2 linked regions of the Leucothrix mucor DSM 2157 genome follow. The protein of the gene in region 1 interacts with the protein of each later gene in a pairwise test. Links are inferred from orthologs where the notes say so. Each region holds a gene or a part of one and is shown in the gene's direction. Other genes may lie near its edges. The genes, in order: LEUMU_RS0117705 and LEUMU_RS0122035.

Evidence for each region.
Region 2: the proteins of LEUMU_RS0117705 (region 1) and LEUMU_RS0122035 interact in binary tests that used the Escherichia coli proteins (3 or more experiments, as listed by UniProt). The link is inferred for Leucothrix mucor DSM 2157 from one-to-one orthologs.

What each region holds. Positions count from the first base shown.
Region 1 is NZ_ATTE01000001.1:3,887,580-3,896,511, reverse strand. Bases 6,196-8,906 are described here. They hold LEUMU_RS0117705 (sulfurtransferase TusA family protein), read left to right. Parts: upstream 6,196-7,291; coding sequence 7,292-7,522; downstream 7,523-8,906. Other genes in these bases: fur (ferric iron uptake transcriptional regulator), read left to right, coding at 8,820-8,906; bioF (8-amino-7-oxononanoate synthase), read left to right, coding at 7,582-8,760; dapF (diaminopimelate epimerase), read right to left, coding at 6,252-7,082; LEUMU_RS0117715 (DUF484 family protein), read right to left, coding at 6,196-6,255. In the rest of the region: gyrB (DNA topoisomerase (ATP-hydrolyzing) subunit B), read left to right, coding at 1-1,326; LEUMU_RS26680 (DUF1287 domain-containing protein), read left to right, coding at 1,446-2,774; LEUMU_RS0117735 (thioredoxin family protein), read left to right, coding at 2,867-3,439; LEUMU_RS0117730 (hypothetical protein), read left to right, coding at 3,567-4,217; LEUMU_RS0117725 (type B 50S ribosomal protein L31), read right to left, coding at 4,303-4,545; tyrosine recombinase XerC, read right to left, coding at 4,659-5,567; more of LEUMU_RS0117715, read right to left, coding at 5,557-6,195; more of fur, read left to right, coding at 8,907-8,932. UniProt on the Escherichia coli protein: Sulfur carrier protein involved in sulfur trafficking in the cell. Part of a sulfur-relay system required for 2-thiolation during synthesis of 2-thiouridine of the modified wobble base 5-methylaminomethyl-2-thiouridine (mnm(5)s(2)U) in tRNA.
Region 2 is NZ_ATTE01000001.1:4,785,397-4,801,687, forward strand. Bases 13,481-16,291 are described here. They hold LEUMU_RS0122035 (IscS subfamily cysteine desulfurase), read left to right. Parts: upstream 13,481-14,179; coding sequence 14,180-15,403; downstream 15,404-16,291. Other genes in these bases: LEUMU_RS0122025 (ABC transporter ATP-binding protein), read left to right, coding at 13,481-13,601; iscR (Fe-S cluster assembly transcriptional regulator IscR), read left to right, coding at 13,672-14,148; iscU (Fe-S cluster assembly scaffold IscU), read left to right, coding at 15,452-15,829; iscA (iron-sulfur cluster assembly protein IscA), read left to right, coding at 15,864-16,187; hscB (Fe-S protein assembly co-chaperone HscB), read left to right, coding at 16,269-16,291. Also shown: LEUMU_RS27305 (vWA domain-containing protein), read left to right, coding at 1-252; LEUMU_RS0121980 (BatD family protein), read left to right, coding at 246-1,994; LEUMU_RS27310 (acyl-CoA dehydrogenase), read right to left, coding at 1,986-4,400; LEUMU_RS27315 (YiiX/YebB-like N1pC/P60 family cysteine hydrolase), read right to left, coding at 4,397-5,266; rplM (50S ribosomal protein L13), read left to right, coding at 5,527-5,955; rpsI (30S ribosomal protein S9), read left to right, coding at 5,985-6,377; LEUMU_RS0122005 (porin family protein), read left to right, coding at 6,555-7,373; LEUMU_RS0122010 (peptide-binding protein), read left to right, coding at 7,460-9,364; LEUMU_RS0122015 (ABC transporter permease), read left to right, coding at 9,381-10,760; LEUMU_RS0122020 (ABC transporter permease), read left to right, coding at 10,753-11,937; more of LEUMU_RS0122025, read left to right, coding at 11,934-13,480. UniProt on the Escherichia coli protein: Master enzyme that delivers sulfur to a number of partners involved in Fe-S cluster assembly, tRNA modification or cofactor biosynthesis. Catalyzes the removal of elemental sulfur from cysteine to produce alanine.

The sequences.
Region 1 (8,932 bases):
ATGCTGGAAAATCCAACTGAAGCTAAGATCATTGCTGGCAAGGTAATCGATGCAGCACGCGCACGTGAAGCGGCTCGTAAAGCACGTGAGATGACTCGCCGAAAAGGTGCGTTAGACATTGCAGGGCTTCCCGGTAAGTTGGCAGATTGTCAGGAAAAAGATCCGGCGCTTTCTGAAATATACCTGGTGGAGGGAGACTCGGCGGGTGGTTCTGCAAAGCAGGGACGTGACCGTCGTACTCAGGCAATCCTTCCTTTGAAGGGTAAAATCCTAAACGTTGAAAAAGCCCGTTTTGATAAAATGCTGCAATCTGCTGAAGTGGGAACGCTTATCACAGCGCTGGGCTGTGGTATCGGTAAGGAAGAATTCAATCCAGATAAATTACGTTATCACCGCATCATTATCATGACCGATGCCGACGTGGATGGCTCGCACATCCGTACCTTGCTACTCACATTTTTCTATCGTCAAATGCATGAGCTGGTGTTGCGTGGTCATATCTATATCGCTCAGCCACCACTGTATAAGCTGAAAAAAGGTAAGCGCGAGCAATACGTAAAAGATGATGAGGAGCTGGATCAGCACCTATTACAGATCGCGCTTGAAGATGCCGCTTTATATCCAGATGAGCATACGCCAGCGATTAGAGGCGAGGGCTTAGGTCGCTTAGCAGCAGACTATACGCATGTAATGAATGGCCTTAAGCGATTGGCCAGACGCTACGATCTTGAAATATTACAATCGATGGTGTTCACTGATTCAGGTTCTGCTCAGTTGGATAAGGCTATTGTTGAATCATGGATGTCGAATGTCTGTAGTGACCTTAATCATAAATTTAACGGAACACGTCACTATCAGTCAGAGATGAAAACAACCGAAGAAGGCAGCTGGTGCGTTCATTTGGTCCGTCGCATGCATGGGGTTGATACAACAATACTGTTCGGTGAATCGCTCTTTGCAAATGATGAAATCATTCGCCTCAATAAACTTAATCAAGATCTCGCAGGCTTACTTAGCGAAGAGTCCTGGATTGAGCGTGGGGAGAAAAAAGAGCCAGTATTGCGCTTTGATGGTGTGATGCAATGGCTCATGAAAGAAGCCTCAAGGGGATTAAATATTCAACGCTACAAGGGTCTGGGGGAGATGAATCCGGGCCAACTTTGGGAGACCACTATGGATCCCGCCTCACGTCGCATGCTTCAGGTAACCATCGAAGACGCTTATCAAGCTGATGAAGTGTTCTCAACACTGATGGGAGACTTGGTAGAACCTCGCCGTGAGTTTATAGAAAATAATGCACTGTCGGTATCTAATTTGGATATCTAATCTGTTCATAATGGAAAGGACAGGGAGGAGTCCGGGGTAGTGATAGTGATGTTGTGGTACTGCTTGTGATTGGGTAAGCAGTACCTCAAAACTACCTAATAATCGCTAGGGAAATTACAATGAAAAGAATCAGGCAAGTTGGTAGCTTTGCTGGGTGCGCTGCAATCGCAGTGGTTTTGTCGGCATGCTCAGGAAATCCGGTTGAAGAAGAAAACCTTGTGGCAGGTGCTAAAAAAAGCAATCCAGTAAGCACTACCTCGAAATCCGCTACATTAAGTAGTAAGCAAGCAGCAGAAAAAAAATTAGCGATTGCAGCACTTGGAAAAACAAATGTAGCCGCTAAGCAAGCATCATTCGGTGGAGCTACTCAGGCTAAGCCAGTCGTGGTTGCTAAGGCACCAGCACCAAGAGCAGTTCTCAGAACGCCTGCTAAAAGAGTGGTTGCCAAGGCTCCGGTTAAACGAGTTATAAAGCGCGCTCCTACAGTCGTTGCGAAACGTGCTCCAGCAGTGAGAGTTGCAACACGTGCAGCACCTGCTCCCGTCATTAAACGAGCTGCTGTGGTTAGACCAACGGTTCGTCCAATGCTGGCATCAAATAATCGAGCTGCAAAACCACGCATTCAAAAAGCGATTCAAAAATCCAGAGTGCAACGCATCGATCCAAACTCATCATTTGGTTATGCCTTATCAAATGCTGCAATTGAACGTACTCGTCACAATGTTCGTTATGACGGTAAATACTTGAAGATCGGTTACCCTTGGGGTGATGTACCAAAGTCGATTGGCGTTTGTACAGACGTTGTTATTCGCTCTTACCGCAAGCTGGGAATCGATCTACAGCAGGAAGTTCATAAAGACATTAAGTCGGATTTCTATGCTTATCCTAACTTAACAAAGTGGGGACTTGAGCGTCCTGATCCGAACATTGATCATCGCAGAGTTTACAATTTACAGGCTTTCTTTAAGCGTCATAAAGCAGAGCTTCCACGCTCTAAAAATCCGCGCGATTATAAGCCGGGTGATCTGGTAACCTGGATGGTTGGTCCTCAGTTTCCACACATCGGTGTGGTCGTCAATGTGCCATCAAAAGCTGATCCAAATCGTTTGATGATTTCGCACAATATCGGTCGTGGTCCACAAATTGAAGATATTTTATTTAGCTTCCCAATGACTGGGCATTACCGATATACACCAAAGCACCGTACGGTTAATCCGGCGCAGCACTTTGCAAAAACACCGCCACCAGCTTCTGTACGTAAGAAGCAACAAACCAGTGCGGCGACTTATGCGCAGTTGGTAGAGGCGAGTAAGTACCTGATAGGAAAGCCTGCTCCAAAGGCTAAAACAACACCAGCAAAGCCACCATTGATTCAGGCAGCGACTAAAACGGCTCGCCCGATCCAGTTGGCGCAGTTAGATGCAGCACTGTTGTTGATGGGTAAATAATAAACAAAGATAACGCCACTCCAGGTGGCTTGTGAGATCCCGCTAATGTGCATACACTGGCGGGATCGTCTTTCGCAGTAGGATTTAAAACCATGGCAAGAACACCCTCTACCATGCTGGAGCTAGGGACTAAGGCTCCGGACTTTTCACTGATCGAACCGCTAAGCGGTAAGCTCGTCTCATTAAGTGATTTTGCAGATAAGCCCTTATTGATCATGTTTACCTGCAATCACTGCCCGTTCGTGATTAACCTTCGGGAATCTTTCACAGAATTTGTGAAGCATTTTGAACAGAAGGGGTTGGCAGTGGTGGCGATTAATGCCAATGATGTAGAGCGTTTTCCCGATGACAGTCCGGAGAAAATGATTGAGGAAGTACAAGAGTACGGACTCACGTATCCTTATCTGTTTGATGAAACTCAAGCGGTCGCGAAAGCTTATCAAGCGGCATGTACGCCAGACTTCTTCCTGTTTGATGCTAATCATCACTTATATTATCGTGGGCAGTATGATGATTCACGCCCAGGTAATGGCATTAAAGCAAGTGGTGCGGATATGCGCTTTGCGGTTGAAAGCTTGCTGAATAAATTGCCTGCGCCAACTGAGCAAAAAGCCTCATTAGGTTGTGGCATAAAGTGGAAACCGGATAACGAACCCGGATACTAAACAATAGAACATTGGATAACGTGGAGGGGCAGAAAATCCACTTTATCCAAGTTTATTTGTTTTGCGAAACACGCAAACGTTATATTAATAATATAAAAACAATAACAACAAATATAAAGGTAGTCAGATGAAAGGCTCAACTCTATCCAAAGCAGCATTGTTTGCTGCACTCTCAATTACTCTGGTCGGTTGCGGTTCAGAGGAGGCGGCGGATGTCTCAAAAGTTAGTCAGGCCGAACACCAAGAGCCGGTAAAAACGGCTGCTGTTGAAGTGCAGGCGAAGCCTCGATCAGCCAAAGGCTTATCGATGTTCATGAAGCTACACAGTGAGTTTTGTGAGAAAACATTTACCTCTCGTGAAAGCCTGGTATCAGCGCTAGACAGCGATTCGCGCTTCCAGCCAGCCAAAGGCTTCATTGGCGTCTACGAGACGAAGGTAGACGGCATCAGTTACGCAGTATCGCCAGAAGTTGATGGTTGTACTACCGATGTACTGGTAAAAAATAGAAACACCGGTGAAATACTGTTTAGCTATGATCAGATGAATCAGGCATTACAGAAAGTTGGTTACCAAGAGATTGGCAAAGAGTCTGTACGAAAAGATATGGGCACTGATCAGCAGGAAGTCACCATTCTTGAGAAAACCTTTCTTTCTCCAGCGGGGGAGCAGACTAACCTGGATTTCCCATCTAATGGTCTGGATCGTTATTACATGACTCTATTCGTTAAGAAGTTTGAAGCACCGCTTCGTGAAGAGTCGATTAGCCTGAATAACTAATTCAGGCTTGCCTTAGGCAAACACAAATCGCAGACAACAAAAAGGCACCCTAAGGTGCCTTTTCTACAAGCAACGTAAGATGTAATTATCGTGCGTAACGCTTGTTGAACTTGTCTACCTGGCCTGCAGAAGTATTTACTGACTGCTTACCGGTGTAGAAAGGGTGTGATTCACTAGTGATATCCAGCTTAATAACTGGGTACTCGTTACCGTCTTCCCATGTGATCGTTTCTTTTGATGAAGCTGTAGAACGTGTCAGGAAAGTGAATCCGCTAGTCATGTCTTGAAACACAACTTCTCTGTAATCTGGGTGAATACCGGCCTTCATAGTGAAGATCCTCAAAAATTTGGTGAATAAATCTAAAGACGCGAAATTCTATCAGAGAGCGGCTTTTCATGCAAACTGCTTTTTTCGCTAAATATAGGGTAAATAAGGAAGTTTTAGCCTTTTTCCGGCTTTTTTCGGGCTCTTGGATGCGCCTTATCATACACCGATGCTAAGTGCTGATAATCAAGGTGTGTATAGATCTGGGTTGAGCTGATATCGCTGTGCCCTAAAAACTCCTGCACGGCTCTTAAATCACCGGATGACTGCAGCAAATGAGAGGCAAAACTATGTCGTAGCTTATGCGGATGAATACTCTGCGGAATGCCTTGCTTCTTTTGCCAGTGATTAATTCGCAATTGAATATTCCGGTGACCAATCCCCTTTCCTTGTTTGCTGGTAAATAGATCATTGCTTTGCTGGGCAGCATATTGCGCACGCATGTCTAACCAGTGCCTTAATGCGGTAATGGCATGGCTGCCGACTGGAACCTGACGCGCTTTGTTTCCTTTACCGACAACCATCACGCTCGCTTCATCCAGATTCACGCTGCCAATCTGCAAGCTGGCAAGTTCCGCAAGTCGTAGTCCGGAGGAATAGAACAGCTCCAAAATGGCCTTGTCGCGCACACTGATGAAGTCATCGCCCTGAATGTTCAGTAACTGGGTGACTTGTTCAATATCCAGCGTTTGAGGAAGGTGCTTAGTATCTTTGGGCGCACGAATGTCAATGGCTGGGTTGACGCTCTGCAACTTGTGCTTAATGCGGTAGTTGTAATAACTGCGTAGCGATGACAGTTTGCGTTGGATGGTCGAAGAGCTGATTCCTTGGCGATGTAGCTGGGTAATCCATTGCCGTACCTGATATTCCAACACAGCATCTAATACGACAGGTGTTTCCTGTTTTGCCAGCCATGCAGAAAACTGTAACAAATCCCGCTCATAGTTTTCTGAGGTATGCGGGGAGTAGCGACGCTCATAGCGAAGGTACTCCAGAAAATCCTGTAGTGGGTTCTCAGTGCTCAATGTGTTGTGCGATCGCTGTTGCGATTAGCTCACCGAGGAGACTTAAAAATACGGTGCCCATGCCTTTGTGAAAGCGTTCGGCTTCCAGGCTACCTAATGCCAGTAAGCCAATACTGTGATTGCCTTGCAATGGAATCAGCGCAACCGATTTGATCCGTGGACCATTTTCGCGAAACAGAAAATTTAGCTGGGTATCTTTGCAAGGGCCACAAACGGGTTTAAGCGTGCGGAACAGACCATCAAATTCTTTCATGATCGGATGGGATGTTTTTACGTGATGTAAGCCCGGTAAGTCGACTTCTGTACTGTCATGAAACAGTCGAAAAGCGACAAAGTCTGCGTTGAAATCATCGCGCAACACATCCTGCGTGGTGCTGAGTAATCCATCCAGGTTATCGGCCCGTAACAACTCCAATGTTAGGTGCTGCAAACGCTTCATGATTTGCTCATTGCTGCGTGCGGCACGAATCAACTCATCTAGCTGTTGTTCAAGGTGCTTATTTTTATCCCGTAATACGGTTGCCTGACGTTCCAACATGGACGTCGCACCGATAACTCCCTGACTAACTTTTAGCGATTCCAGCAAGTCGCTGTGGTCGATTAGAAAATCAGGGTGTTGTTGCAAATAGTCTCTGACAAGCTCGTCATTGAGTGTCGATGGAAGTACCGGTTGAGCCGAAGTATTCATATTGTTATGGTTCCATGGAATACGGTTGCGACAGGGCCTGTCATCATGACAGGGGTGTTTTCACCTGCCCAGTGAATCAGCAAATTGCCAGCCGGCAGTATAACAGTTACCGGAGTGTCTAATAAGCCTTGGAGACGGCCGGCCACGATTGCCGCACAAGCGCCGGTCCCGCAGGCCATGGTTTCCCCAGCGCCCCGCTCATAGACTCTCAGGCGCACTTGATTGCGGTCGATAATCTGCATAAACCCAGCATTCACTTGCTGCGGAAACAGTGGCATTTCCTGAAAAGCTTGGCCAATCTCCGTAACTGAAGCAGTAGCCACATCATCAACTAACATTACGGCGTGCGGATTACCCATTGAGACGGCGGCAAAGGAAATATCCTGATCGGCAAGCCGTGCTTGATAAGTCGTCTGCTGGCTGTCTTGGTTCAGGGGAATCTTCGCAGGCTCCAGTATCGGTAAGCCCATATCAACGGTAACTTGCCTATCACTTTCCAGCTTAAGCACAATCCGGCCACCGGCTGTGAGCACCGGAATTTCTGTTTTATCAGTTAAGCCCTGATCGACTACAAAGCGGGCAAAGCAACGCGCACCATTACCGCATTGCTCTACTTCGCCACCGTCCGCATTAAAAATTCGGTAGCGAAAATCACAATCTGCAACAGGAGAAGGCTCAACCATAAGCAACTGATCGCAGCCAATACCCAAATGGCGATCTGCAATTTGGCGAACCATTTCAGTACTAAGTGTAACGGGATGAGTAACAGCATTGATCACAACAAAGTCATTACCAAGGCCGTGCATTTTTGTAAATTCGAGTTGCATAGAAAGTGCCATAAGCCGCAGCAACGGCTATCTAAAAAGGGTTACGAAATTTGGTTCTATTATGCCATTAATTGGCGATAATCAATTATATATAGCATGATATAGAGTGTTTGGTATTAACGGCAACCCGAATTCATCATTACTGGCGAGCCTGTTTTTTACCGATGTGGTGATAAATATAAGATTTTACTAATGTAGTGGAGAAGACGATGAGTGAGTACGATCAGGAACTGGATGCCACCGGTTTAAATTGCCCTTTGCCAATTTTACGTTGTAAGAAAGCCATGAACGGCATGGAGGCAGGTCAAACCATTAAGGTGATTGCTACAGATCCGGGCGCAGCTAAAGATTTTGAAGCCTACTGTAATCAGACCGGTCACGAGCTACTCAGTAGTGGCGATGAAGATGGTAAGTCCGTCTTTATGATCAAGAAAAACTAGATCATCAACAATGCGTAAAAGGCACCTTCGGGTGTCTTTTTTATTTGTATAATGAGGCGATGAGAAATAATCCTGAACAGCTGCGTGCTTACCTCCAAAGTCAGCAGGAACAGCACCTTTATCGAAAGCCTCGCTTAAATGAGTCAGCGCAGCAGCCGTTGATGCAGATTGATGGCCGCCAAGTATTAGCGTTTTGCAGTAATGATTATTTGGGGCTGGCCAACCATCCCGGAATTGTTGGTGCACTACAATGCTCGGCAGAAAAGTATGGCGTTGGTAGTGGTGCTGCCCATCTAGTTAATGGTCATCATATCGAGCATCAGCGACTAGAAGAGGCGTTAGCAGAGTTCACGGGCCGGCAGCGAGCTTTGCTGTTCTCAACCGGTTACATGGCCAATCTAGGCGTTATTAATGCACTGACCGAGAAAGGCGACGTCATCTTTCAGGATCGCTTAAATCATGCTTCGTTAATTGATGGTGGCCGCTTAAGCGATGCGACTATGTGGCGCTACCGGCATAACGATATCGCTGATCTATCCAGGCGTATGGCGAAAAGCGAGGCTGAGAATAAGTTAGTTGTCACTGATGGCGTGTTTAGTATGGATGGCGATTGTGCGCCGTTAACTGAGTTAGCTACACTCACTCAGCAGCATCAAGGTTGGTTGATGGTGGATGATGCACACGGCTTTGGCGTACTCGGAAAGCATGGTGCGGGTTTAGTCGAACAAGAAGGCTTGAATAGCGACCAAGTACCGGTGTTAATGGCCACGCTTGGCAAAGCCATCGGCACAGCTGGCGCATTTGTTGCCGGAAACGATGATCTGATTGAATACCTGATACAATCTGCGCGCACTTACATATTCACCACGGCCATGCCACCTGCGGTTGCAGCGGCAACGCATTACAGCTTAAAGGTGATTCAGGAAGAAACCTGGCGGCGGGAACAGTTACAATCACTGATTCAACGATTTAAGCAGGGCGCTGCACAGTTGGGTTTGCCAATAATGCCATCAGACACGCCCATTCAACCATTATTGGTGGGTGGCAGTGATCAGGCGATGCGCTATAGCCTGCAATTGCTGGAGCAAGGAATTTTAGTAACAGCTATTCGACCACCGACGGTGCCGGATGGTGAAGCGCGGCTACGTATTACGATTACGGCGGGGCACAGCGAAGTACAGATAGACCAGCTGCTTAATGCACTGGAGAGCTTGCAGATAAGTAAACCGATAGAGTAAGGATAATTGTATCGGTCAGGTGTCTCGGGCACACTGATAAAGATGAGACAGGAGCAAACATGGGTACGAACGAAATCAAACTGGCGGGACTTAAAGTAACGCTGCCACGCACCAGAATTTTGCAGATATTAGAGACCTCAAAAGAGCGCCATATGAGTGCTGAGGATGTCTA
Region 2 (16,291 bases), 910 kb from region 1 along the record:
GCCGAGGAAGCCAGAGACAAACAAGCGGAGGAGCAGGGTGAGCAAGAGGCTGATGAAAAAGCTGAACAGCAAGCCGCGAAGCCAGCTGTGAGCGAACAACCAATGACTGAAGAAGAAAAGCAACAGGCGCAGCGTACCAAGCAATGGCTACGCAAAATACCAGATGATAGTGCTGGCTTATGGCGTCGTAAATTTCAGTATCAATATCGTCAGCGCCAGCCGGTGAATAATGGTGGAGAGCAGTTATGGTAAAGCGTTTTATTGCGATGATCGCTTTGTTGCTAGTCGCGTTAGTTAGTCATGCTGCGCCTGTGTTGCAAGCAATGGTTGATCGGCAAACGATTGGAATTGATGAAACAGTACAGCTAGTGATCAAGCTCTCCGGTGCAGGTGCAGGGCGGCCCGACCTATCAGAGATCTACCAAGACTTTAGTATAGATAGTCACTCGCAAAGCTCCAGCGCGCGTATCATTAATGGCATTCTGAGTCAGGATGTGAGCTGGACCTTTGTGTTGTCGCCGAATCACACCGGTGAGCTAACGATTCCAGCTTTAACCGTTGGCGGTGCTCAATCACAGGCCATTACCATTACAGTCACCGATACGCCCACGCAACAAGTGACTAATGACGATGCCTTGATGGAGGTTGAGGTTTCGCCGTTACACCCTTATGTGCAAGGGCAGGTAATTTATGTGCAGCGTTTGTATTATTCGCGGCCATTGGTTGATAACGCTTCGATTTCCAGCCCGAGAATTGCCAAAGGTAAGGCTGATATTGAGTTTTTAGGCTCATCTAATCCAATTCGCACCACTCTAAACGGTAGGCCTTATCAGCGCCTGAGTCGTTATTATGCAGTGTATCCACAAGAAGTGGGTACGCTGGAATTTGCGCCCTCCGTATTTCGTGGCAGCTTGGCTCGCAGTACGCAGCGAGATCCTTTTCAGTATTTCCCGAATAGTGGGACTCGAATTAGTGCTTCCTCTGCCGCAGCTTCAGTAGAGATTGAGGCGAAGCCCGCAAGTTTTACGGGTAGCGAATGGCTTGCTGCTTCTCAAGTTAGCTTAAGCATTAATTGGTCGATGCCACCAGAATCATTACAAGCAGGCGAGCCGGTTACCGTGACTATTGCTTTGATTGCTGAAGGTAAGCGTGCCGAGACGCTGCCTGAAATTCAATTACCCGTGCCGGACGACATTAAAATCTATCCTGAAAAGCCGGTATTCCAGAATCAGAAAAGTGCTAGCGGTATTGGTGGAATGCGTCAGGAAACGATCGTATTGGTGGCTAATAAAAATGGGGAATACACGATTCCTGCGGTTGAAATTCCTTGGTGGGATACGAAAGCGGATAAGCAAAAGATTGCCCGCCTAGACCCGGTCACGATAAAAGTGAGTGGGGCAGCTATTACTGCTAATACCCCGCCGGTAAGTGCTGAACCTGCAGAGCCGAAAGTAAATGAGCCTGAGCCTATCAATCAAGCGGATGATAAGACGTTATCAAAAGTAGGTACGACTGAGTTGATGTCAGGTATCAATACTTTAATGGATGATTGGATGGCTAAAGCCCAACTACATCGCAAAGAACTCGCAGCGGGCTTGGGCGCATCAGCACTATTGATTTTGGGGTTAGTTTTCATTACGCGTCGTAATCGTAAAAAGCGCCAATCTCCAGAGTTTCAGCAGCAACAAATTCAGCAGGAAGCGACGCGTAAAGTCATCGCGGCTTGTAATGCGAATGATTCAGCGGCTGCTATTTCAGCATTGCCAGCATGGGCCGCTAGTGTTGGTATTTATCCGACAACTTTAGCCGGTTTTGAAACCTGTGGAGATGAGGCAATGGTGTCCGCGGTTCGTGAGCTATCGGCATCCCGCTATGCTAAGCAGGATGCCCAATGGAATGGCCGCACACTAAAGCAGGCTGTTCAGGCCTATGGTGCTAAGGCCTCCGCAACTCCGGTGGTTGCACTAAGGCCATTGCACCCAATCTCACAATAGCTCCTCTGGTTCAAATGAATCCACCCGAATGGCATTCAACATTGCGATTCGGGCATTTTTCAGCAGCGTTGCCTCATCCTCAGTGATCAGTTGATAACGCAGCGCCTCCTCAATTCGCTCCTCTTCGGTATGTGTCGATAACCTGCCATCTTTGCGTAGTCGGCGTAGACGTGTTTCTGCCGCTTTGGCTTCCGTGGCTAATTGAAAAGCATGCTCAATGCGTCCGGTACGATCGGTTGGGTCGTTGCTCATATAGATTCCACTACATAAGCGAGCACGAGTAGCACTTGGCTTAAGGCCGAGCTGAGCTACCTGATGAATCAATTTGTCACTGGGTGGCGAGTAGGGCTTGCCAAAGGGAAACATAAACTGCCGCAGCACTTTGCCGAAGAGTGGCGCGGGTAGATTGTAAAACACTGCTAACATCGCTTGCTGTGCATCATGAATCAGACTTTGGCAGCTGTAGTCCAGTAAGGGCAGGTCAGCAATTGGCTCACCCTGATCTTCAAAGTGTTTTAGCACTGCGGAGCAAAGGTAGAGGTTTGCCAGAATATCGGCAAAGCGTCCAGATAGGCGCTCGCGGCGCTTCAAAGTGCCACCTAAAGTCAGCAAAGCATAGTCAGTTAGTAGGGCAAAGCTGGCACTCAGGCGCGTCAAGCGCCGATAGTACTTGCGCGTCATCGGTGTGCCGGGTGATTCAAAGTAGGCATTGCTCATACCAAACCAAACACTGCGGGCTAAGTTGCTCATCACAAAGCCAACATGCGCCATGAGTGTTTTATCCAGCAGCTTTAAATCATCCGATTGTGCTGCTTTGATTTCGGTCAGCAAATAGGGGTGACAACGAATCGCACCCTGACCAAATACAATCAAGCTACGGGTTAAGATATTCGCGCCTTCCACGGTAATTCCGATGGGTACTGCCTGATACATGCGGGCAATGAAATTATCCGGCCCCATGCAAATTCCCGAGCCTCCGTGAATGTCCATGGCATGATTGACAATCTGACGCATCCGCTCGGTTAGTTGGTATTTTAGCAGTGCCGTAATGACCGCTGGTTTCTGCTCCTGATCGATCGCAGTGGCAGTCAGGCGACGTCCGGCGTCCATGATATAGGTCTGCACTAAAATCTCTGCCAGCGGCTCTTCAATGCCTTCAAAACGACCAATAATGCTGCCAAACTGTTTTCGTACACCGGCATAAGCGCCAGTAACGTGGGAAAGCTGCTTTCCGGCTCCCGTGGCGAGTGCGGGAAGCGAAATTCCGCGTCCTTCGCCTAAGCACTCCACCAACATTTGCCAGCCTTTACCGGCATGCTCCGGCCCGCCGATTAACCAGTCCATGGGGATAAATACGTTTTCACCCCATACCGGACCATTCTGGAAAGGGATATTCAGTGGGAAGTGCCGCTTGCCGATACTGATCCCCGCAGTTGTCGTTGGAATGAGTGCCAGACTAATCCCGACTTCCGTTTCATCACCCAGCAAATGATCAGGGTCTTTAAGTTGGAAGGCTAAGCCAAGTAGTGTGGCAACGGGGGCTAGTGTGATATAGCGCTTTTCCCAGTTAAGGCAAATACCTAAAACATCATCTTTGCCTTCAAAGCGTTGTCTGCACACCACGCCAATATCTGGAATGGCGCTGGCATCGCTACCAGCTTCAGGTCCGGTTAGCGCGAAGCAGGGGATTTCCTCGCCACGAGCTAAACGTGGTAGAAAATAACTTTTTTGTGCAGCCGTTCCATAGCGATGCAGTAGCTCACCAGGGCCGAGAGAGTTAGGCACCATCACGGTGACTGCCGCCGTAATACTGCGTGAAGCGATTTTCATGACCACTTCTGAATGCGCCAGTGCAGAGAAACCAAGCCCGCCATATTCCACTGGGATAATCATCCCGAAAAAGCCTTCACGCTTCAGGGTTTGCCAGATTTCGGGAGGGAGATCTAGCAATTCGTGAGTAATCTTCCAGTCATCCAGATTTTTACAGAGCACCTCAACCGGCCCATTCAGGAAGTCGGTTTCCTCGGGCGTTAAGCTGCTACTGGCGAGATCGCGTAAGTGGGGCCATTTTGGTTTGCCGGAAAACAGTTCAGCATCCCACCAAGTATTGCCTGCCTCCAGTGCTTGCTGTTCGGTATCGGAAATTCTGGGAAGGTTCTGTTTGAGTAAGCGAAGCGCGGGACGACTGATTAACTTTAGGCGCAAGGGCTCGTAGTAGATAATTACCAAGCTCAAAACGCAAAGGATGGCAATGAACCAGATGCCGTTATGCCATGCATCAAAGATAAATATACCGGCTAACCAAGTCAGTATAAATGGGGCTGTTTTCACCAAAGATAGTCGCAAATAGCCGCTTATTAGTAAAATGACTAATAGGCTGATGAGTGCGAGAAGTGATGAGATCATGATGAGCCTCCTTCAAGGATGGTTCGCGAGGGTTTTGATGTTTCGGAGCGTTCGGCGATTAATGGCAGTTCGTCACCTTCACCAGTTTCCCAAGGTAGATAGCGATGGGAGTGGCCGTGTGACAGATCTAGGTCTGGAAACTTGACGATCTCAAAGTAAGGTGAGTAGTCAAAATCAGCGGGTACAAATAATCGGAAATTACGTTTATAGATTTTTTTGTATTCGTTATTGTCCGTTACCACAACCGGCAAAATGGGGTAATCAACACTTTGAAAGCATCTTGCTATCATTCCTGAGCATACCACATGCGTCGGTTTACCTGCGTTGTGTTGAAATAACGTGGAGCGCCAGTGCCTAGGTAGTAAGCCGTAAGGGAAAAAGAAGCGGGCCAAATCTAGCAGTTGCCTGACATCGTAAGAGAGTCCCAAATGCTCAGCAGCAAAGCAGACGACTTTTTGTTGGTCTTTGGGTCGTAGATGAGTGGGGCGGCAGACTCGAAGGTTATCATCCATGTAGTCACTCATGGGCCTCACCACGGTGCCATAACCCAGTAAGGATTCGATCACCAGTTGTTCATTTGGATCGCCATCGTAAAACTTCAGAATGCGGGCACGAATGGCCGGATCTTTGACTTCGCTCAGGCGACCAATGTACAGGGCAGAGTGAATCCATGGCGAGAGCGTGATTAGCTTGATGATATCGCCAACCCGAGTGCGGCCTTCAAATAAAATCACATCAGCTGGCTTGAGTGACTCCAATAATCGCTTGGGGTTATTGATTGCGGACAGGTTCCTGTTTGCCTCCGGAATGGCGATTAGCCAACCGACAACTTTATTCCATATCAGGTTACGCAGTTTGCTCAACATGAACCGTTCCTCCATTGGTATGATTATGACACGATCATGACCCTTGTTATCTTAAACGCTGTGATTACGGGTTTAGATTCACTTGAGGCTCTATGGTTGCAAATTTCTGTTTAAGGGAAGTTTCAAAAAAAGCGTAAAAAGCGCTTGAGTAAGTTCGATGATTAACCTAGAATGCTGCGTTCTTTGAATTTGATTAGATATTCGTTCTATTCAAGTAATCAATACCGAACAGATTTAGCTTCATTTCCTGGAGAATTGACATGGGAACATTCAGTGCAAAGCCGGCAGAGGTTAAGCGCGACTGGTTTGTCGTAAATGCTGAGGGCAAAGCACTTGGTCGACTGGCCAGCGAGATTGCATCACGTTTGCGCGGTAAGCATAAGCCGATTTACACACCACACGTTGATACTGGCGATTACATCGTTGTTATTAATGCAGATAAAGTGGCAGTAACTGGTAACAAGTTTACTGACAAAATGTACTACAGAAACACCGGCTACGTTGGTAATCTGAAGTCCATAAGTTTTGACAAGCTACAGGCCAAGGCGCCTGAGCGTATCATCGAATTAGCGGTTAAAGGCATGTTGCCTAAAGGTCCGCTGGGTCGTGACATGTATCGTAAACTCAAAGTGTATGCGGGGCCAGAGCACAATCATCATGCTCAGCAACCACAGCCTTTAGAAGTTTAAGATTTAACAGCATTAGAGAATACAGAGCAATGGCTGATACACAGTACTACGGAACAGGTCGCCGGAAATCGTCTTCTGCGCGCGTCTTCATGAAGAATGGCTCGGGCAATATTACGGTTAACAAGCTGAGCATCGACGAATATTTTGGTCGTGAAACGTCTCGCATGGTTGTTCGTCAGCCATTAGATGCGACGGATTCAGTTGAGACTTTTGATATTAACGTCACAGTTGCCGGTGGTGGTGACAGTGGTCAGGCAGGCGCAATCCGTTTAGGTATTGCCAGAGCTCTGCTTGAATTCAACGAAGGTCATCGTGATGTCCTGAAGCGTAGTGGCTTCCTGACACGTGATGCACGTAAAGTTGAGCGTAAGAAAGTTGGTTTGCACAAAGCACGTAAGGCGACTCAGTTCTCCAAGCGTTAATCGCAAACAGATTTTCGGCTACACGTTTTACAAAAAGCGGCAATGTTTACATTGCCGCTTTTTTGCGTTTCCCATTCAGACGAGCTGTGTTGCATTTTTGCCACACCGAAGATAGACTTGAATTAGTCTTTAGTGAACTCAGTCGAGTTCATGTGGCGACAGACTCTGGGAAATATAATGAAAATAACAAATACCCTCATTTTGATGGCTCCGGTTTTGGCATTCTCGTCGAATGTTTTAGCTTATGCGGCCTCATCTGTTTCATCTCCAGAGTCCGAACCTCTAGGTCTTTATGACCTGTCTTATGCGGCAGATGCGCATTATTCCTCAAGAAACCTTGAACGATCCGATGTCGGTCTTGGGTTGCTGACTGCCTACGATTTAGTGATTCGGGGTGACGACGCAGCATCATCAGTGACTTACCTGAATCAGTCTGGGCCATTTGAAGTGGGTGCGCAATATGCTCCAGCTGATATTGACACGGATAGTGATACTGTGGGTTTTTTGGTCAATACGCAACAAGGTCCCTATGAAGCGGCAATGGCTTATCACCAGTCTGGACAGGAAAGCGGGGCGCTTAAAGGTAGGCTTACTTATAAAAGTCGCAATAATAGTCAGGTGCGTCTTGATCTGGTGGCTGAAAAGTATGTTGCGAACATTAGTCGACCAGAAGCAGATTCAACGCTATCAAAGTCCGGCGACTCGCTATCCTTTTTAGTTGGTGCTAAGTATCAGGTGACGCCGAAGGCTTATGTGTCTGGTCAATATGGTGCGGTTGGTTTTGCGGAGTCTTCTAAAGTTGAGGGTGCAGAGCTTGATTCAGAGCGTGACTATTGGGCGCTGTCACTAGAAGCTGGTTACAAGTTAAATGACTCTAGTGTTATCTATGTGAGTCATGCGCAGAAAAAATTCAATAACGTCGCCGAGTCTGATGACCCATCCACCGACTTGCTGGCATCTCAGCTGAATTCAATTGGTGTAAAGCTCAACTGGTAGCACTACCACGCCTCTGGTTGCTGGATAATTTTACTTAAGCTCGCTATAGTGAGTCTACATTAACAATAACATGTAGATAGCTTGCCATGCAGAAGAGACTGACCGCCCGCGATGTGATCCTTTACGTGCTACTCACTTTGATAGTGCTTCTGTTAATTCTGGTCATGTATCAGGTTGACCGGCAATGGAATAAACTGACAGAAATGCAAGTGGCTGTCACAGAGCAGGCCAAAGATGTTCACGATGTGCGCAATACTGTCAGCAAGTTGCAGCAATCTTGGAACGAAGGGCTGGTGGTTCAGCAGGTAGCTGCATCAGATGCGAATGGTAAAGTAGTTGCTAGCGGTGGTTCAAAAGCAAGTGGCACCATTCCAGAGTCCTTTCGGCGCGCTTATCAAGCATCACAACAAGAGAGTTACGCCGAAGGCGACTGGAAAGTTGATACTTTCGGCAACACACTCAAAACCATTACTCCCTATGTCTCCAGCGATGTCTATGCCAGCGAGGTGCAGGCCTATGTGTTGGAGTCCTTGTTGACTCGTGACCCTGATACGCTGGAGTGGACCGGGCTAATTGCCAAGTCTTGGACGGTTAGTGATGGTGGCCTGGTCATTAACTTTAAGCTTAACTCGAATGTAACCTTCTCTGATGGCAAACCGTTAACTGCCGAAGATGTCGCCTTTACCTATGACTTCATGATGAATGAAGGAATCAATGCGCCGGGTGAGCGTGCCTATTATGAGAAGGTAAAAAGCGTCACGGCTAAAGGGCCGTACGAAGTTGAGTTCGTATTTAAAGACCCGTACTTTGAGGCACTTGGCGCAGCGGGTGGTATTCCGATTCTGGCTAAGCACTTTTATGAAGAGTACATGACTAAGACGGAAGCCTTTAATAATTCAAAAGGTTTGCTGATTGGCTCTGGCCCTTATCGCTTGGCCGACCCTAAATCCTGGAGTTCAGAGCAAGGCACTGTCGAATTGGTTCGCAACCCACGCTATTGGGGATCAGTACAGCCAAGTTTCGATAAAATGGTTTGGCGGATTATTCAAAATGACAGTGCGCGGTTAACCACTTACCGCAATGGCGATATTGATGTGTATTCGGCACGTCCTATTGAATACGACCGCCTGCTGCAAGATGAACAAATTAAAGAGAAAAGTCACAACTTTGAATACATGTCTCCAACGGCAGGTTACAGCTATATTGGTTGGAATCAGCAGTCTGGGGAGCAGGCGACCCGCTTTGCCGATAAGCGCGTGCGCCAGGCAATGACCTATTTGACCGATCGTGACACCATTATTCGTGATATTTACCGTGGCTATGCCGAGGCAGCAATTAGCCCGTTTAGTCCGCGCAGTAAGCAGCATGATCCAGCTTTATTACCCCGAAAAGCGGATGTGGATAAGGCCAAGGCTTTGTTAAAAGAAGCTGGTTATGAAGACCGAGATAATGACGGCCTGCTGGAAGACGCTGCCGGTGAGCCATTTAGCTTTAAGCTCATGTACTCCCAAGGTAGCGATGACACTAAGAGTCTGGTGCTGCTGCTCAAAGATATGTACGCAAAAGCGGGTGTTCAATTAGTGCCTGAGCCAACTGAATGGTCAGTCATGCTGGAGCGTCTCGATACTAAAAACTTCGATGCCACAATATTGGGTTGGAGCAGTGGCTTTGAAACCGATATTTACCAAATGTTTCATAGCTCACAGGCTAAAACCGGCGGTAATAACTTCATCAGTTACCGTAGCAAAGAGCTGGATAGTTTGATTGATGAGGCTCGGGTCATTGTTGATGAGTCTAAGCGCATGCCCGTTTGGCAAAAGGCTGAGGCGGTTTTTTATGAGGACCAGCCGTACACCTTCCTAATGCGTCGTAAGTCTTTGGTCTTTTTGGATAAGCGAATTGAGAATGTTGATCTTACGCCGTCTGGCTTGAATCTCAATTTCCAGCCAGTTGAGATTTTCGTGCCGAAAGCTGCGCAAAAATATCAGTGATTAAGGTGCTTATTCAATGCTGACTTATTTGCTGCGCCGATTATTGTTGATGATTCCGACCTTGCTGGGTATCACCCTAGTGGTGTTTACCATTATGGCGATGTCGCCAGGTGGCTTGACTGGTCAAATGTTAGTGGGCGGTATGGATCTTAAGCCCGAGCAAAAGCAGGCGAAAATCGACTACTACAATAAACGCTATGGGCTGGATGATCCGGCCCCCGTGCAGTATTTGCGATGGCTGAATAACGTCTCACCGGTCGGCATCATCTATGATGACGATCGAAAGTCGCAAGGGTTTTCATGGTCTAAAGGCTCGGATCTGGGCGAAAGCGTGTTTTTTGGTCAGCCAGTAATTGCGCTGATTAAAGAGCGCCTACCTATCACTCTGCTGCTAAATGTGATTACCATTCCTTTGATCTACTTGATTGCCATTGTGGTCGGTATGAATGCCGCACGAGATCGGGGAGGGCGCTTCGATGTTGGCTCGAATGTCATTATGCTGGCGTTGTGGTCACTGCCTTCCATGTTGGTCGGCGTCATGCTAATCGGCTTTTTTGCCAGTGTGCAGCATTGGCAGTGGTTCCCAACGGGTGGGTTGAGTGCCAGTGAAGCTTATCAAATGCCATTCTTGCCGCACTGGTCCTCGGTCGGCGATATTCTGAAATTGTTTATATTAGGCATGGCTGGCGTAATGTTGGCTGTAATGCTGTCACGTTTAACTAATCGAAATTTACGAACCATTATTGCAGTGGTTGTTGGGTTAGTTGGTGGTAGTTGGATGTCATTAGCGCATCCTGAGTTCTTATGGTTGAACTGGGCGGTCTGGCCGTTGCTACTTGCTGGCGTATTAGCACTAATCGCCCGTAGTGAATCGCCTATTTTACGCGTCGTTATTTTTGCAGTTGTCGGTTTGGCGATAGCGTCGATGCTGGCTATGCAATGGCTGGGTGGCGACTTTACCCGAGGCTATTTACTGGATCGTATTTGGCATCTGATTTTACCGACCATTGTTTTATCCTATGGTGGCTTTGCCTCCTTAGCCAAAATTATGCGAACCTCCATTTTGGAAAATCTGAATGCCGACTACGCTCGCACTGCCCGTGCTAAAGGCGTCGATGAAGAATCCGTACTTTGGCGTCATGTCTTCCGAAATAGTTTGCTTCCATTGATTACCATTTTGGCCGGTATCTTACCAAGCTTATTGGCTGGCTCTGTGATCGTAGAACAGATCTTTTCCATTGATGGCATGGGTAAGTTAGTAATTGAGGCAGTGCAAGCGAGAGACCGTGAGTTGGTGTTATCCATTACTTTGATTTCAGGCATTTTAACGCTGATCGGTTATCTGATATCCGACATGCTTTACACGCTGGTTGACCCGAGGGTGCAATATGACTAGTCGCGCACAAGTGGGTGAAAGTTATGCCAAGCATATTTTGCGCACGGCATTTTCCGGTTGGGGCGCACGCATTGGCTTTACCTGGGTTTTATTGCTGGTGTTTGTTGCATGTTTTGCACCGCTACTAGCCAACAGTATGCCGCTGTTGATCAGTCAGCAAGGGGAGGTCTCCTCGCCGATTTTGCGATACTTATCTGCAGAAGATATTGCTTTGATGGTGTTATTCATTGTCAGTCTATTGCTTTGGAAAATCCCAATAAAGTTTTCGAAAAAAGTAGTCGTGGTGTTAGCAACAGTAATTGTTAGCTATCTGATCGCGCTATCCTTCTTTTCGCCACCCAAAACCATTATTTATGAGCAGTTTCGTGAGCAGGTAGCGGCAGGTGCTTATGACTGGCAAGTGTTGCCTCCAATCCCTTATTCACCGAGTGACTACCTACGCGATTTCGGCGATACCAGCCTGACCGCGCCAACCTTTGAAGGCGGACGTTTCCATCTAATGGGCACTGATTCAACCGGCTCAGATGTTGCTAGCCGTATGGTGCATGCCTCGCGGGTTGCGCTGAGTATCGGATTTATTGCGACCGGCATTTCGATGTTTATCGGAATTATTATCGGTGGGCAAATGGGCTACTTCTCTGGTCGCTTCGATATGATTGGAATGCGGTTGGTTGAGATTTTTGAAGCCATACCGGTATTGTTTTTGCTGTTGGCCTTTGTCGCATTTTTCGGTCGCAGCGTTTATATCATTATGATTATTATCGGCATCACCGGTTGGTCGGGTTATGCCCGCTATGTGCGTGCTGAATTCCTCAAGCTGCGTAAGCAGGACTTTGTTCAAGCCGCGATTGCCAGCGGTTTATCACTACGCTCGATACTCTTCCGTCATATGTTGCCTAATGGCATCGCGCCAGTGTTGGTGGTCGCCAGCTTTGGAGTTGCAGCAGCGATCTTGACCGAAGCGACATTGAGCTTTCTGGGTTTGGGGCCAGTTGAAGCGCCATCTTGGGGTGGCATGTTGAATGAGGCGGTTAAGTCATCGGTATTTAACTGGTGGTTGGCGGTATTCCCGGGCGGCGCTATTTTCTTTACCGTTTTCTCCTATAACCTGATGGGCGAGGCTTTGCGTGATGCGGTTGACCCACAGTTGGCGCGCAAAGCTGGAGTCGTGTCATGAGTTTGTTGCAGGTAAAAGACCTGCGAACCACTCTGGGGCGTGGCAGTGAAAAAGTTGAAGCGGTCGCGGGTGTTAGTTTCAATATTGCACGTGGCGAAACCTTTTGTTTAGTGGGTGAGTCGGGCAGTGGTAAATCAATCTGCGCGCTCTCGATTATTCAGCTATTACCGACAGGTCTTGCTTCGCATCCTTCGGGGTCTATTCAATTTGAGTGGCGGCGAGGGGAGTCGGAAAAAAGCGAGTCAGTGAATATGCTGGAGCTCGTTGATGAGGATTTGCGGAAAATTCGTGGTGCACGCATTGCGATGATTTTTCAGGAGCCAATGACCTCGTTAAATCCGGTGTTTAGTGTCGGTGAGCAAATTGTTGAAGCCCTGCAGTTACACAATCCCAATCTGTCGGATGCTGATGCGCGTGCTCAAGCCATTGAAGCAATGGAGCAGGTTAAGCTGGAGTCGGCAGCATCACGCTTTAATGATTATCCGCATCAATTATCCGGTGGACAGCGCCAACGGGTAATGATTGCCATGGCGTTGGCCTGTAAGCCGGATTTGCTGATTGCAGATGAACCAACCACTGCGCTTGATGTCACCGTACAAGCTGAGATTCTGCATTTGATGCGGGAGCTGCAGCAAGAGCAGGGCATGGCGGTTCTGTTTATCACTCATGATTTTGGTGTGGTGGCGCAAATGGCGCATCGCGTTGGTGTGATGCAGCAGGGCAAGTTGGTAGAGGAGGGTACCACTCGTGAAGTGTTGACCAATCCGCAGCACCCTTACACGCAGCAGTTGCTCGCAGCAGTGCCGGAAAATCTGGCTAAGCCAGTGCTGAGTGAGCGGCAAGTTGCTGAGAGCACTCAGGAATCGATTATCCAAGTTAAGCAGCTGAATGTCTGGTTTCCTATTCGCAAAGGGGTATTCCGACGGGTAGTCGACCACGTTAAAGCGGTGGATGGCGTTGATCTCTCTATTCGCAAAGGCAGTATTATGGCGTTGGTGGGTGAGTCGGGTTGTGGTAAAACCACGCTAGGTCGAGCGATTTTGCAGCTGGAAAAACCAACCTCTGGCAGCGTAAAGCTGGATGGTGTGGAGTTAACCGGTTTGAGAGCCAACGAATTACGCCCCATACGTCCACGCATGCAAATCGCCTTTCAGGATCCGCAATCCTCGTTGAACCCTAGGCTACAAATTGTAACCACCTTAACTGAGCCAATGGCCGCACATGGTATTGGTGAAAACCGCGACGACCGTATTGCGCGAGCAATTGCCGTACTAGAGCAGGTGCAGCTGAGCGAAGAGCATTTGTGGCGATATCCCCATGAGTTTTCGGGTGGTCAGCGTCAACGAATTGGCTTGGCGCGCGCATTGGTTCTAAACCCTGAGTTTATTGTTTGTGACGAAATCACCAGTGCCTTGGATGTCTCCGTGCAGGCGGAAGTGTTACAATTACTGCTGGAAATACGTCAGCAGCGTGATCTGACATTGCTATTCATCACTCACAATATTGCAGTGGTTGAATACCTAAGTGATGAGACGGTCGTGATGAAATCAGGCCGGATTGTTGAGCAAGGCCCTACCGCACAAGTGTGTGGCAACCCCCGCGAGTCCTATACCCAAACGCTCCTGAATGCAGTGCCGAGGCTTAATCTGTCAAAGATTTTGTGAGTACTTGACTAATTTTGTCAGGTATTCTAACATGCGCGCAAATGCAGTATTCCAGAACGGAGCATCAGCCATGAAATTGACAACCAAAGGCCGTTACGCAGTAACCGCTATGCTGGACTTGTCGCTACACAGCAAAAGCGGCCCGGTGTCACTTGCGGACATTTCGGAAAGGCAGGATATCTCATTATCCTACCTGGAGCAGTTATTTTCCAAATTACGTAAGCGCGGCTTGGTAGTAAGTATGCGAGGCCCGGGCGGTGGTTATAGCCTTAGCCGCACGCCATCAGAAATTGCCATGTCCAGTATTATACTGGCGGTAGATGAAAATGTAGATGTCACCAATTGCGGTGGCAGCGGTGATTGCCAACAGACAAAACGCTGCCTGACCCATGATTTGTGGGCCGACCTGAGTGGACGAATTCAGAGTTTTCTCGATGACATCACGCTTGAAGATATGATGAGCCGCAAAGAAGTGTTAGAAGTTGCGGCGAGACAAGATACGAAGGCTGTAAAAGAAGCAACGCTGCACAATTTGAGCGGTTGCTAAAATATTCAGGAATTGAACAAGGTAATATCCCATGAGTGATTATAAAACACCCATTTATATGGACTACTCTTCAACAACACCGGTAGATCCTCGTGTTGCTGAGAAGATGATGAAGTGTCTAACGCTGGATGGTGTGTTCGGAAATCCGGCATCGCGTAGTCATGCAATCGGTTGGGCTGCAGAAGACCTGGTCAAAGAAGCACGCGAAGAAGTCGCTAAGACAATCAACGCTGATGCACGCGAAATCGTATGGACTAGTGGCGCGACTGAATCAGACAACCTGGCTATCAAAGGCGCGGCTCACTTCAACGAACGTCGTGGTAAGCACATCGTTACGATGAAAACTGAGCACAAGGCAGTATTAGATACTTGCCGTCAGTTGGAGCGTGAAGGCTTTGAAGTCACGTACCTTGACCCAATGCCAAACGGCTTGTTGGATCTGAAAGTATTCGAAGATTCACTGCGCGATGACACGACGGTTGTCTCTATTATGCACGTGAACAATGAAACGGGCGTCATCCAAGATATTGCTGCGATTGGCGAGATCTGTCGCGACCGTAAGATTGTATTCCATGTGGATGCGGCGCAAAGTATCGGTAAAGCACTGATCGACGTTGAAGCAATGAAAGTTGACTTAATCAGCTTCTCTGCTCATAAAGCATACGGCCCTAAAGGTATCGGTGCGTTATTTGTTCGTCGTAAGCCACGGGTACGTATCGAAGCACAGATGCACGGTGGCGGACATGAGCGTGGAATGCGTTCAGGTACTTTGCCAACGCACCAGATTGTAGGCATGGGCGAAGCGTTCCGTATCTGTCGTGAAGAAATGGCGACTGAAAATGATCGCATCCGCATGTTGCGCGACCGCTTATATGATGGCTTCAAAGATATGGAAGAAGTCTATGTGAATGGTGATCTGGAGCAACGCATTGCCGGTAACCTGAACATCAGTTTCAACTATGTTGAAGGTGAGAGTCTGATGATGTCTTTGAAAGATATCGCGGTATCTTCCGGTTCAGCCTGTACCAGTGCCAGCCTTGAGCCAAGTTATGTTCTGCGTGCCTTAGGCCGTAGCGATGAACTGGCACATAGCTCGTTACGTTTTACCATTGGACGTTTTACAACTGCTGAAGAAGTAGACGTTGCAATACAACAAACCCGTGCTGCGGTTGAAAAACTACGTGACCTGTCCCCATTATGGGATATGTTTAAAGACGGTATTGATCTAAGTACTGTTGAGTGGGCTGAGCACTAAGACTGATTGTTAACTCAGTCAACTGACGAATTTTTTGAGGATATAGATATGGCATACGGCAATAAGGTAATGGATCATTACGACAACCCACGTAATGTTGGTTCTTTCGATGCAAAAGATGCAGCGATTGGAACGGGCATGGTTGGAGCGCCAGCCTGTGGAGACGTTATGCGTCTGCAAATTAAAGTAGGTGCTGATGGCATCATCGAAGATGCTAAGTTCAAAACATATGGCTGCGGTTCGGCTATTGCATCTTCTAGCTTGCTGACAGAGTGGGTTAAAGGCAAGACTTTGGACCAGGCAAAAGAAATTAAGAACACTGATATTGCTGATGAGCTGGAATTACCACCGGTAAAAATTCACTGCTCAGTACTGGCAGAAGATGCCATTCGCGCAGCAATTGATGATTTTCAGAGTAAGCAGTAATTCGGCTGATAGAAACGTGTGACGAGGTGTAACCATGGCAATTTCCTTAACTGAAACCGCAGCAGATCGGGTTAGTTCCTTTTTGCAAAAGCGAGGCAAAGGTGTCGGCTTGCGTTTGGGTGTTAAAACGCACGGCTGCTCAGGAATGGCTTATGTGATGGAATTCGCAGATGCTGTTGATGAGCACGATACAGTGTTTGAAGACCATGGTGTGAGCCTGATTGTTGATCCGAAAAGTCTGGTTTATCTGGATGGCACGGTGATGGATTACACACGTGAAGGCCTGAATGAAGGCTTTAAGTTCACCAATCCGAATGAGTCGGGTGCTTGTGGCTGCGGTGAGAGTTTCACCGTTTAAGCGACATCTGTAGTACCCTTCCAATGAGCCGGTTATCAATCGGCTCATTCTCATTCTGCCCCCGAAATAGTGATTACTCACATGTCGATCGATTTTAAGCAAAA